DNA from 2 places in the Alistipes sp. HGB5 genome. Region 2 is predicted to be linked to the other one. Evidence: riboswitches for the same ligand, from Rfam matches in the RefSeq annotation. Region 2 holds a riboswitch; the other holds the start of a gene.
The links. A riboswitch is a leader RNA that binds a small molecule or an ion and turns the genes downstream of it on or off. The one in region 2 is predicted to bind cobalamin.
Positions count from the first base shown of each region.

Region 1: linked by a shared signal. The riboswitch ahead of HMPREF9720_RS06830 (TonB-dependent receptor) and the one ahead of HMPREF9720_RS01160 (hypothetical protein) in region 2 are both predicted to bind cobalamin.

Region 1 is NZ_AENZ01000041.1:46,133-51,659, reverse strand. It holds gene HMPREF9720_RS06845 (MobC family plasmid mobilization relaxosome protein) at 1-337, shown strand, start outside; gene HMPREF9720_RS06840 (relaxase/mobilization nuclease domain-containing protein) at 327-1,397, shown strand; gene HMPREF9720_RS06835 (hypothetical protein) at 1,416-2,036, shown strand; cobalamin riboswitch at 2,063-2,276, shown strand; gene HMPREF9720_RS06830 (TonB-dependent receptor) at 2,401-4,479, shown strand; gene HMPREF9720_RS06825 (DUF5074 domain-containing protein) at 4,492-5,527, shown strand, end outside.
Region 2 is NZ_AENZ01000008.1:6,318-11,844, reverse strand. It holds gene HMPREF9720_RS01160 (hypothetical protein) at 286-1,725, opposite strand; cobalamin riboswitch at 1,905-2,118, opposite strand; gene ung (uracil-DNA glycosylase) at 2,561-3,223, shown strand; gene menA (1,4-dihydroxy-2-naphthoate octaprenyltransferase) at 3,424-4,317, shown strand; gene HMPREF9720_RS01140 (sigma-70 family RNA polymerase sigma factor) at 4,514-5,374, opposite strand; gene HMPREF9720_RS01135 (Do family serine endopeptidase) at 5,429-5,527, opposite strand, start outside.

The sequences.
Region 1 (5,527 bases), on a different contig from region 2:
GGGCGGTCGGCCGAAAGTCGGCATCGGCCGCATCCGTAAATACGTCGTCAGCACGCGGCTCAGTCCCGAGCGGAAACTCCGCTTTTCGGCCCTCTGCCGCGAAGCAGGACAACCGCCAGCCGAAGTCCTGCGCCAGCTGATCGACCGAGGAACGGTAAGAGCACGGATCACCCGCGAACAACTGGATTTCATGGCCCAACTGAAAGGCGTCGCCCGAAATCTGAACCAGCTGACCCGGCTGGCCAATGTCAAAGGTCTGGCGGCTGTCAGGGCACGGCATGCGGCGATCGTCACGGCTATCGAAAAACTCCTGAAGCAGATATGCGATGGTCGGTAAGGTAATATCCGCTTCGTCCTTTTCGGGGACGGTGGGTTATGTGATGAAAGAGGAATCCCGGATACTGGAAGCCGAAGGCATTATGCCTCCGGAAGTAAAGGATATGGTGCAGGACTTCAAAGACCAGACCTTATTGAACCCACGGCTAAAAAACACCGTCGGGCATATCTCCCTGTCTTTTTCACCCAAGGACGCTCCGCGGATGACCGACGCCCTGATGACGCGGATCGCGAAGGAGTATATGCAGAAGATGGGCATCACCGATACGCAGTATCTCTTGGTTCGCCATCTCGACCAGCCCCATCCGCACTGTCATCTGGTTTACAACCGGGTCGGGAACAACGGGCAGACCATTTCGGACAAGAACATCAAGATCCGCAACGCCAAGGTCTGCCGGGAGCTGACCGAGAAATACGGGCTATACCTCGCACCGGGTAAAGAGGAAGTGCGTCGGGAACAGCTGCGCGAACCGGACAAGAGCCAATACGAAATCTACGATGCGATCGAAGGCAGCCTGCCCAAGTGCAAAAACTGGAACGAGCTGGAACGTAAGTTAAAAGATCAAGGTATTACGATGCGCTACAAATATTGCGGAAATACCGACCGCAAACAAGGGGTTTTGTTCTCGAAAAACGGCTTCGAGTTCTCCGGCTCGAAGATCGACAGGGCATTCAGCTTTACGAAACTCGACAACCGGTTCACCCTCCTGCAACAGCAGGCGCTGCATCGGGCCGAGCTCCTCGGAAACCTCTCGGCGGCGGCAGGCAATTACCGTTCGGCATTTGCCGGGTTGTTCGGCGGCATGGGCGGCGGTACGCGCGAAGAGCCTGCGGCGCCTAGCCCCGGCGGAAAGATCGACGCGATTCCGCTTCCGCCGGCCAGTTCGCCGGTCGGAGTATCGGCCGCACAGTTGCAGCGCAAGCCGGGAGAAAGTCCCGAAGAGCATATAGCACGAATCACGGCACTGCTCGATGCCGCTGCTGCAGCGATGGCCATAGCCGCAATGGAACGCCGCCGCAGGATGGAAGAACAGAAAAGAAGAGCCAAAATGAAAATATAACCTTAAAACCGGAAAGCCATGAACGACAAAAATAAGATCGACCTCTCAATCGAGATGTACGAAGACCTCAAGGAAACACTTGTCAAAGCCATTAAAAACGCCAAAGCAGGCGGCGTAGGGAACGCAGGTTGGGAGAATACGCAGCTGGAACGGATCGAACGGCTGATAGAGGCCGCGGAACGCTCGCAAGGGCAGATCGCACAGCAGCTCGAACAACTGCAACGGAATACGGCCTTGTCCGGAGCAAAAACCGAGCAGATGCAGGAATTTACCGACAGATACAACGCGTTGCTGGCGCAGTTAGCGGGGAGACTGGAGGTGATCGACAAGGAGAATCGAACAATAATTACTGAAGTTCTAAGTTTCAAAAAGTCTTTATCCGAATTCAAGAACGAAGTTGATACGACGAAATTCGAAAAGCTCGCCAACAATACATTATGGGAAATGAAAACCCAGATACGCTATCTCAAACAACCACCTATCGTTCTGAGAACAATCGTATTTCTAACCGTATTATCAATTTTGACAATATTGGCAACCGGGTATTTATATAGAGATCGGAACGAATGGCGGGGCGAAGCTACATATTGGTATAAACAGAGCGACCAATATAAAACGACACAGACTAATAAAAAATAAAAACATTTTTTATTACTGGTAAATTTTGTATCTTTGCCACGCAAAGGTTCGGAAAGAAGGCCATATGGCCTCCGATCGATTAAAAGGGAATGCCGTGAAAGTCGGCAACAGTTCCCGCTGCTGTAAGTTCCTGTCCGGAAACGGACACATGAGGGATCGACAATCTCAGCCACTGGTGAAAACCGGGAAGGCGTCGTAACCGGAATAAGTCAGAAGACCTGCCTTGCATGACAGATTGGTTTCGCAGCCTGCGGAGAATGGGCGTGAATCGATAATGCATGTAAAGCACTTTTTCATTTTGTTTCGTTGCATTGCGGCTGTGGAATCAATGGTTACCGAACAAACTATTGATACCAAGCGCATAATGAAGCAATTCTACCTTTCGATCCTATGTCTCGCATTTATTGCGGGGGGGGGAATTTCCACAGCAGTTCAGGCATCCGATAAAGCCGATTCCACCACGAACCGGCGTTACGTCGGAAAACTGGACAGTATCCAGAACATCAACGAGGTCGTCATCGTCGGCACCCCCGTCATCCCCAAATACCGCGAAGTCATCCCCGCACAGGTCCTCAAAGACGTCGATCTGCAACGGCTGAACAGTTTTTCGGTGGCCGACGCCATCCGCTATTTTGCCGGCGTGCAACTCAAAGACTACGGCGGCGTAGGCGGTCTGAAAACCGTCAACATCCGCTCGATGGGCACCAACCACATGGCGGTCTTCTACGACGGAATCCAGTTGGGTAACGCCCAGAACGGGCAGGTCGATCTGGGGCGCTTCTCGCTGGACGACGTGGAGGAAATATCGCTCTATAACGGACAGAAGAGTGACATTTTCCAGTCGGCCAAGGATTTCGGAGCCTCGGGAACCATCTACATCACTACGCGGCGTCCCCGCTTCGAGGAGGGCAAACGGGCTAATTTCAAGGCCACGATGAAGACCGGTTCATTCGGGCTCATCAATCCCTCGATGCGCTACGAGTATAAGATCTCCGACGCCGTCAGCTCGTCGTTCAGCGGCGAGTGGATCAATGCCACCGGCCGGTACAAATTCCGCTACCGCCGCCGCAACACGCTGGGCGAGATCGCCTACGACACAACGGCCTACCGACAGAACGGCGACATCAACGCTACGCGCATGGAGGCCGGACTTCACGGCAAGATGGCCGACGGACAATGGACCGTGCGGGCCTACACCTACAACTCCGAACGCGGCATCCCGGGAGCCATCGTCAACAACGTCTTTCGCCATGGTGAGCGGCTGTGGGACACCAACTCGTTCATCCAGGGAACGCTGACCAACCGCTGGTCGAAGAAATTCCGCACGCTGTTCAACACCAAGTACGCCGCCGACTACACCCATTACGAGAATCAAGACGCCAAGTTGATCCAAACCAAGAACACCTACAAGCAGAAGGAGTTCTATTTCTCGTGCGCTAATCTCTACAACATCTTCGAACACTGGGAGGTGTCGCTGGCCTATGACTTCCAATGGAATACGCTCGACGCCACTTTTTACATGCCCACAGAAAGCGATGGCACCTTCCCCTTTCCGACGCGCTATACCCATATGGCCGCATTGGCCACGGCATTTGAATGGGGACGGTTGAAGATGCAGGCCAGCGTGCTGGGTTACTTTGTCCACGAAAAGGTCGAGCGCTTCGAAGCCCGGCCAGACAAGGCTGTGGCTACCCCGGCGTTCTTCGGATCGTTCAAAGTGCTGAAAAACCACGACCTCTCTGTACGCGCCTTCTACAAACGGATGTTCCGTATGCCGACCTTCAACGACCTCTACTATACGGACATGGGCAACGCCTTCCTCAAGCCCGAATATGCCGAACAATTCAACGTCGGCCTGAAATACACGCGCAATTTTGAGAAATCGCCTTTCATGCGGATGCTCGACGTTTCGGTCGACGCCTACTACAACAAAATCACAGATAAAATCATCGCCTATCCCAAGGGACAGCAGTTCCGCTGGACGATGCTCAATCTGGGCGAAGTGGAGATCAAGGGCGTGGACGCCGTGCTGAACGCCCTGTTCACGCTCGGCAAGCTGGAGGTGACGACCAAGTTCCAGTACACCTATCAGAAGGCCATCGACATCACCGACCCGGCCGACACCTACTACCGTGACCAGATTCCCTACATCCCCTGGCACAGCGGCTCGGCCATCCTCGCGCTGTTCTACAAGGGGTGGGGGCTCAATTACAGCTTCATCTACACGGGCCAGCGCTACAACCAGCAGGAGAACATCCCGCGCAACCACACCCAGCCGTGGTACACGAGCGACCTCTCGCTGCAAAAGACTTTCAAGATCCGCACCCGAACCCTCAAGGCCACGGCCGAGGTTAACAATCTTTTCGGACAGGATTACGACGTGGTGCTCAACTATCCGATGCCGAAGACCAACTTCCGGTTCGTCGTCAGCGTCGATCTCTAACCTCCGCGAGCCATGAAAAGGTATCTCTTCATCGTTTTGGCCGGCTGCTGCCTCGCCGCCGGCTGCCGGAAGATCGAACTGGTGAACCCCACCGAGTATGAGGTGTTGCCGTTCGGGGAGGATCCCGACGCCGATCCGATCGGCATGTATCTCCTGAACGAAGGCAACATGGGCAGCAACAAGGCGGACATCGACTACCTCGACTACCGTACGGCGGTCTATGCCCGGGGTATCTATGCAGAAAAAAATCCCAATGTCGTCAAGGAATTGGGCGACGTGGGCAACGACATCCAGGTTTACGACGGACGGCTGTTCGCCGTCATCAATTGTTCGCACAAGGTCGAGGTGATGGACGCCTACACGGCGCGGCGCATCACGCAGATCGACATTCCAAACTGCCGCTACATCCGGTTCAAGGGCAAATATGCCTACGTTAGCGCGTATGTCGGGCCCGTGGCGATGGATCCCAACGCCCAAAAGGGCGCGGTCTTCAAGGTGGATCTCGACACCTATAAGATCGTCGGCCAGGTGACCGTGGGTTACCAGCCCGATGAACTGGCCATCATCGGCGGACGCGCCTACGTCGCCAATTCGGGCGGTTACCGCGCCCCGAACTACGACTCGACGGTCTCGGTCATCGAACTGGAAACCATGCGCCAAATGTACAAGATCGACGTAGCGATCAACCTCAGCCGCATCAAAGCCGACGCCTACGGCAACCTGTGGGTCTCCTCGCGGGGCAACTACGACGACGTTCCGTCGAACCTCTACCGGCTGGAACCCAACGGCGGACGTTACCAGGTGGCCGAGGCGATGAACATTCCGGCTTCGAACATGATCATCTCCGGGGATTCCCTTTATGTCTACAGTGTCGAGTACAGCAACCAGACCTCGAAAAACACGGTAACCTACGCCATCATCGACGTCAAGAAAAAGCGTGTCGTATCGCGCAAATTCATCACCGACGGCACAGAGCTCGATATCGTGATTCCCTACGGCATTGCCATCCACCCCCGAAACGGCGACATCTATGTCACCGACGCCAAGA
Region 2 (5,527 bases):
CTCCACGAATCGGCCGCCCGGCCTGCTTTCCCCAAGCCAAGCTCCCGCGGACCGGCATCCGCTCCTGATTTTCAAGCCCCCCCGCCGGCAGTCCTCAGAGACTGCCCCGGCTTTCCCAAGCCACAGAACCGACCATAAGCGGAAACGGCGTCCACCCTGAGTTCAGTGGACGCCGTTTTTATCGGCCTGCCGGACCGCCGAATAGCGATACCTGCGAGACCGCCCCGGCCGCTCCGGACTTTTCAGCCCTATCTCCGAAAGGCTCTGCGACTCCGCCGCTCCGGATTACTCCCTGCAACAGCGAACGTTATAGCCGTATGCCGCATCGGATTTCGAAGAAGACTGCGGCTGGAGCAGTTTGCCCGTACTGAGCTTTTTCGAAATATAGAAACAGGAGATCGTGTTTCCCGAACGATAGTTGGACCAGTAATGCCCCGTACGGGTCGTAGCGAGACCGGCGAGATTGCCCTTGTCGCGGTTACGGTAACCCGATGTCGGGTACCAGTCCCTCAGATCGCCGAAAATGTAGGTCATGCCGTACTTCTCCCCATCCCATTCCGAGGTTCCGTCCACATAGCGGTCCTGATCGTCCGCAAAATCGTCCCACGTATCGCGGTCCGGCACCTTATACCCCACGGGGCACGGATCGTAGCAGGTTTTCGCGGTATTCCACAAATCGGCGCGGGGCTTGGCCAGCCAGTCGTAAACTCCGGTCGCACCCTTGTTCGAAAGGAACGAAAGCGGATGCGCCGCGGCGTATTCCAGTGTCGAAACGGCCGCCCCGCTCTCCTGCTTCCACGCATGCGTATCGGCGAAGGCCGGATTGACGACCGAATTTTCCGCCGCCTGCGCAAAAGCAGTCGCCGAGGTTTCGGGGGCCGTACCCCCGCAGAACGGGTCCTTGCGGCCCCACTGGTAATAGAGTCCGTAAGCCTCGGCCGATCCGGGCGTCGTGCCGACGGCTCCCAGCGAACGGTCCAGCAATACGCGGCCGTTGGCATAGGTCACCATCCGAGGTTCCGGCGTGAACCAGAGATGCCAGCTCCACACGATCTCCCCCGCGGCATCCGCAAGCGCGATGACGGCATTGCCCTTCGCGGCGCCTGCCGCCGTAAAGAAGATGCGGCCTTTTCCGGCATCGAGCGAAACGGCCGAAATTTCCTGTTCCAGCCCTTTCGTCACCCAAAGCCAGTCGGCTTTCATGCCGTCGGCAAGCGCGATCGCGGCATCGTCTCCGCTGCCGTTGCCGCGCACCGTAGCGTCGAACATATAATCGCCGGCCTCGCTGACGATATAACAGTTGGCGGTTCCGTCCCGGCTCAGGTCGATGGCCGTCACCGGCGCCTGCACGGCCGTCAATGTCGGCGTAGTCGCACTCCACGGCTTGCCGTTGCGGTCGGTGACGGTCAGCGTCACGGCCGTTTCCGACGGAGTTGCGGACGCCGTAACATCGAGCGCGCCTGCGTAGGCATCCCCCTCGCGCCCGGCGGAGACGACAACCGTCCAGCCGGAGAGGGCCTCATCAGGCTCGGCGGCGAAAGTCAGCCCCTCCAGATCGTCGCCCGTCACCGTGAAGGCGAGCCGCTTCTGCTCCCCGACCGTAAATTCGACGGGATTCTCCCCGGCGAACGAGATTTTCAGTTCGACCGGTTTTTGTTCCGGTTCGTTGTCGTTACAGCCCGATGCAAACAGGGCCAGCAAACATCCTAAGATCAGTTTTTTCATCTTTTATCCGTTTTTGGTTGAACACTGTTCCGTTCCGGCGGACCGCAAAGATGAAAAGGCACACTCCGACGCACACGCAACAAAGCGCGCGCAGTCCGGCATCCGAGGTTGTTTTCGACACACTCAATACGTTCGGTTGAAAATGACCCAAGACCTGCTCCATTCACCGTAGAAGCGAAATCCGTATAATCGCGACGGCAGGTCTTCTGACTCGCCCTTCTCTCCGGCGCCTTCCCGGTCCGCGGAGGACCAGTGGCCAAGAATGCCGGAAAATACTTTCAATCAAGAAAGCCGGGCACACAGCAACGGGAATTGTTACCGATTCTCACGGTATTCCCTTTTAATTCCCGGCGACCGCAAAGGGACCGGGAAACCGTAGCGAAAGCAAAGGTAGCACAATCCCTCAAATAAACAAAAAAAACGCAGCCGGAATTCGGGTTGCGGCACAAATCCCCTCCGTACCGTCAGCCGCCGGGTCCGAGCGGCGCCATGATCCGCCGGACCTGTCCGGTGTTGTCCATCACGCCGCAGCGGAGTCCGGCACGCGGTTGTCGGCCGGCGGGTCCGAATCAGGGCCGCGCCCTGCGCACGGTCGAATGCCTTCGGTACGTAACCGCCCCCGATCACCGGCATCGAGACCTGCGTCAGCCCCAAGCCGTCGCCGATCATATAAATCAGCGTCACGGCCCCTTTCGGCGGTTTTTCCGCATCCGCGCACGCGCAGTCAGCAGGCAAAGCGCAAAAAACAAAACCCCTTTCCTTATATCGGCAGCGAAAACAACTGGAATTTGCCGACTTTTTACTACATTTACACCACTTTAACACACCTTGCAACATGGATGTAAAGATCGCCCCCGACTGGAAAGAGCTGCTCGCTCCCGAATTCGAAAAACCCTACTTCGCCGACCTCACGCAGTTCGTACGGCAGGAATACGCCACGCGGCGCATCTATCCGCGCGGCAGCAACATCTTCCGCGCCTTCGACAAATGCCCGTTCGACAAGCTGAAAGTGGTCATCATCGGTCAGGACCCCTACCACGGTCCCGGACAGGCCAACGGGCTCTGCTTCTCGGTAGGCGACGGCGTGCCGTTCCCGCCCTCGCTGCAGAATATCTTCAAGGAGGTCGCCGACGACACCGGGACGCCCCCTCCCGCGACGGGCAACCTCGACCGCTGGGCCGAGCAGGGCGTACTGCTGCTGAACGCCGTGCTGACCGTCCGCGCACACGAAGCGGCGTCGCATGCGGGCCGCGGCTGGGAAACCTTCACCGACGCCGTGGTACGCGCGATCTCCGAACGCAAACAGGGCGTCGTATACATGCTTTGGGGCAGTTACGCCCAGAAAAAGGGAGCTATCGCAGACCCGCAGCGGAATTTCATCCTCAAGTCCGTACACCCGTCGCCGCTCTCGGTCTACCGCGGATTTTTCGGCTGCCGCCACTTCTCGCGCGCCAACGAATATCTCCGCAGCATCGGCAAGGAGCCGATCGTATGGTGAACCGTCGCCTGCCGGTCCGGTCTTGCCGGTCGTCGTATCGGTCGGAAGTTTCCGCCACCGCAGGCGGCGCGGGGACTTCGGCATGCGCCAATCCGGGATCGTCTGACTACGCCCTGCCCCGGAAGGAGCCGCAAAACGGTTATCCGCCCAAACAATACAGCAATAAAACCACACGCAGCGCATAAGTCCGCTCCGGAAACATGAAAACACAAACAGCCACCAATTCGTTTCGGGCATGGATGCTCGCGGCGCGGCCCAAGACGCTGACGGGAGCCGCCGTACCGGTGATGCTGGGCTGCGCTTTAGCCGCTTCGGACGGAGATTTTCACCTGCAGCCCGCCGTGCTGTGCCTGCTGTTCGCCTTCCTGATGCAGATAGACGCCAACCTCATCAACGACCTCTGGGATTACCTCAAAGGCTCCGACGGCAAAGACCGGCTGGGCCCCGAACGGGCCTGCGCACAGGGCTGGATCACACCCCGCGCCATGCGTCGCGGAATCGCCCTGACGACCGCGGCCGCCTGCATCACGGGCTGCGGACTGCTCTTTTACGGCGGCTGGTGGCTGATCGCCGTCGGCGCGCTGTGCGTCGTGTTCGCATTCCTCTACACGGCGGGACCCTATCCGCTGGCCTACCACGGGTGGGGCGACCTGCTGGTGCTGGTCTTCTTCGGATTCGTCCCCGTCGGCTGTACCAGTTACGTTCTCAGCGGCAGCTGGACATGGCAGACGGGCGTCATTTCGGCGGCCTGCGGACTGGCGATCGACACCCTGCTGATGGTCAACAACTACCGCGACCGCGAGCAGGACGCCCGCAGCGGCAAACGCACGCTCGTCGTCCGGCTGGGCGCACGGGCCGGCAGCGGGCTTTATCTGGCACTGGGATTCGCAGCCGCAACGCTCTGCCTCCCGCTGCTCTGCGACGGCCGCATAGGAGCGGCAGCGCTTCCCCTGCTCTACCTCGCACCGCACACGGCGACATGGCGGCGCATGGTGCGGATCGGCCGCGGCCGGGAGCTGAACGCCATTCTGGGCGCCACGTCGCGCAACATCCTGCTCTTCGGAATACTGCTCTCGATCGGGCTGCTGCTGTAAAGACGGTCCCGAAGCGCACACAGCGCAACCCGCGGCCCCGAAGCGCCCCCCACACACACCACGCACCAATAGCATCGCCGCACCGAAACGCATACGGCAGGCCAGCCGCTCACAACAGCACTAAACAAAAAAAGCCGTCATTTTTGACAGCTTTTTCACTCACACGACCCGACCGGGCCGGATATGTCGCCGGGCATCAGCCCAGATACGATTTCAGCAGTTTGCTGCGTGACGAGTGGCGCAGGCGGCGGATCGCCTTCTCCTTGATCTGGCGCACGCGCTCGCGCGTCAGGTCGAACTTCTCACCGATCTCTTCGAGGGTCATCTCCGAAGTGCCGATGCCGAAGAAGTACTTGATGATGTCGCGTTCGCGGTCCGTGAGGGTTTCCAACGCGCGGTCCACCTCGGTCGAGAGCGACTCGTTGATAAGTCCGCGGTCGGCGTTGGGCGAATCGGGATTGACCAGCACGTCCAGCAGCGAGTTGTCCTCGCCGTCGGCGAACGGGGCGTCCACCGAGACGTGGCGGCCTGCCACGCGCAGCGTGTCGGTGACCTTCTCCTTGGGAAGCTCCAGCTCCGTGGCCAGCTCTTCGGGCGACGGGGTGCGCTCGTGCTCCTGCTCGAAGCGTGCGAACGCCTTGTTGATCTTGTTGAGCGAACCCACCTGATTGAGCGGCAGACGCACGATGCGCGACTGTTCGGCCAATGCCTGCAGGATCGACTGACGGATCCACCACACGGCGTACGAGATGAACTTGAAACCGCGGGTCTCGTCGAACTTCTCGGCGGCCTTGATCAGACCGAGGTTGCCTTCGTTGATCAGGTCCGGGAGGCTGAGTCCCTGATTCTGATATTGTTTGGCGACGGAAACCACGAAACGCAGGTTGGCTTTGGTCAGCTTTTCGAGGGCTTCCTGATCTCCTTTCTTAATCCGTTGGGCGAGTTCCACCTCCTCTTCGACCGTGATAAGCTCCTCCTTGCCGATTTCCTGCAAGTATTTGTCCAGCGAAGCGCTCTCACGGTTGGTGATGGATTTTGTAATCTTTAATTGACGCATATATCTATTAACCTTCCTAAATAAAATTCAACATTACAACCCGCCCGGACCGCACTACTCCACGAGCGTGTAGCTCGCAGCGCGGCCGTTGGGATAAATACCGTCGATCGAGCGGACCTTCTCGTCCATACGCTGCATGTCCGCAACCGAATA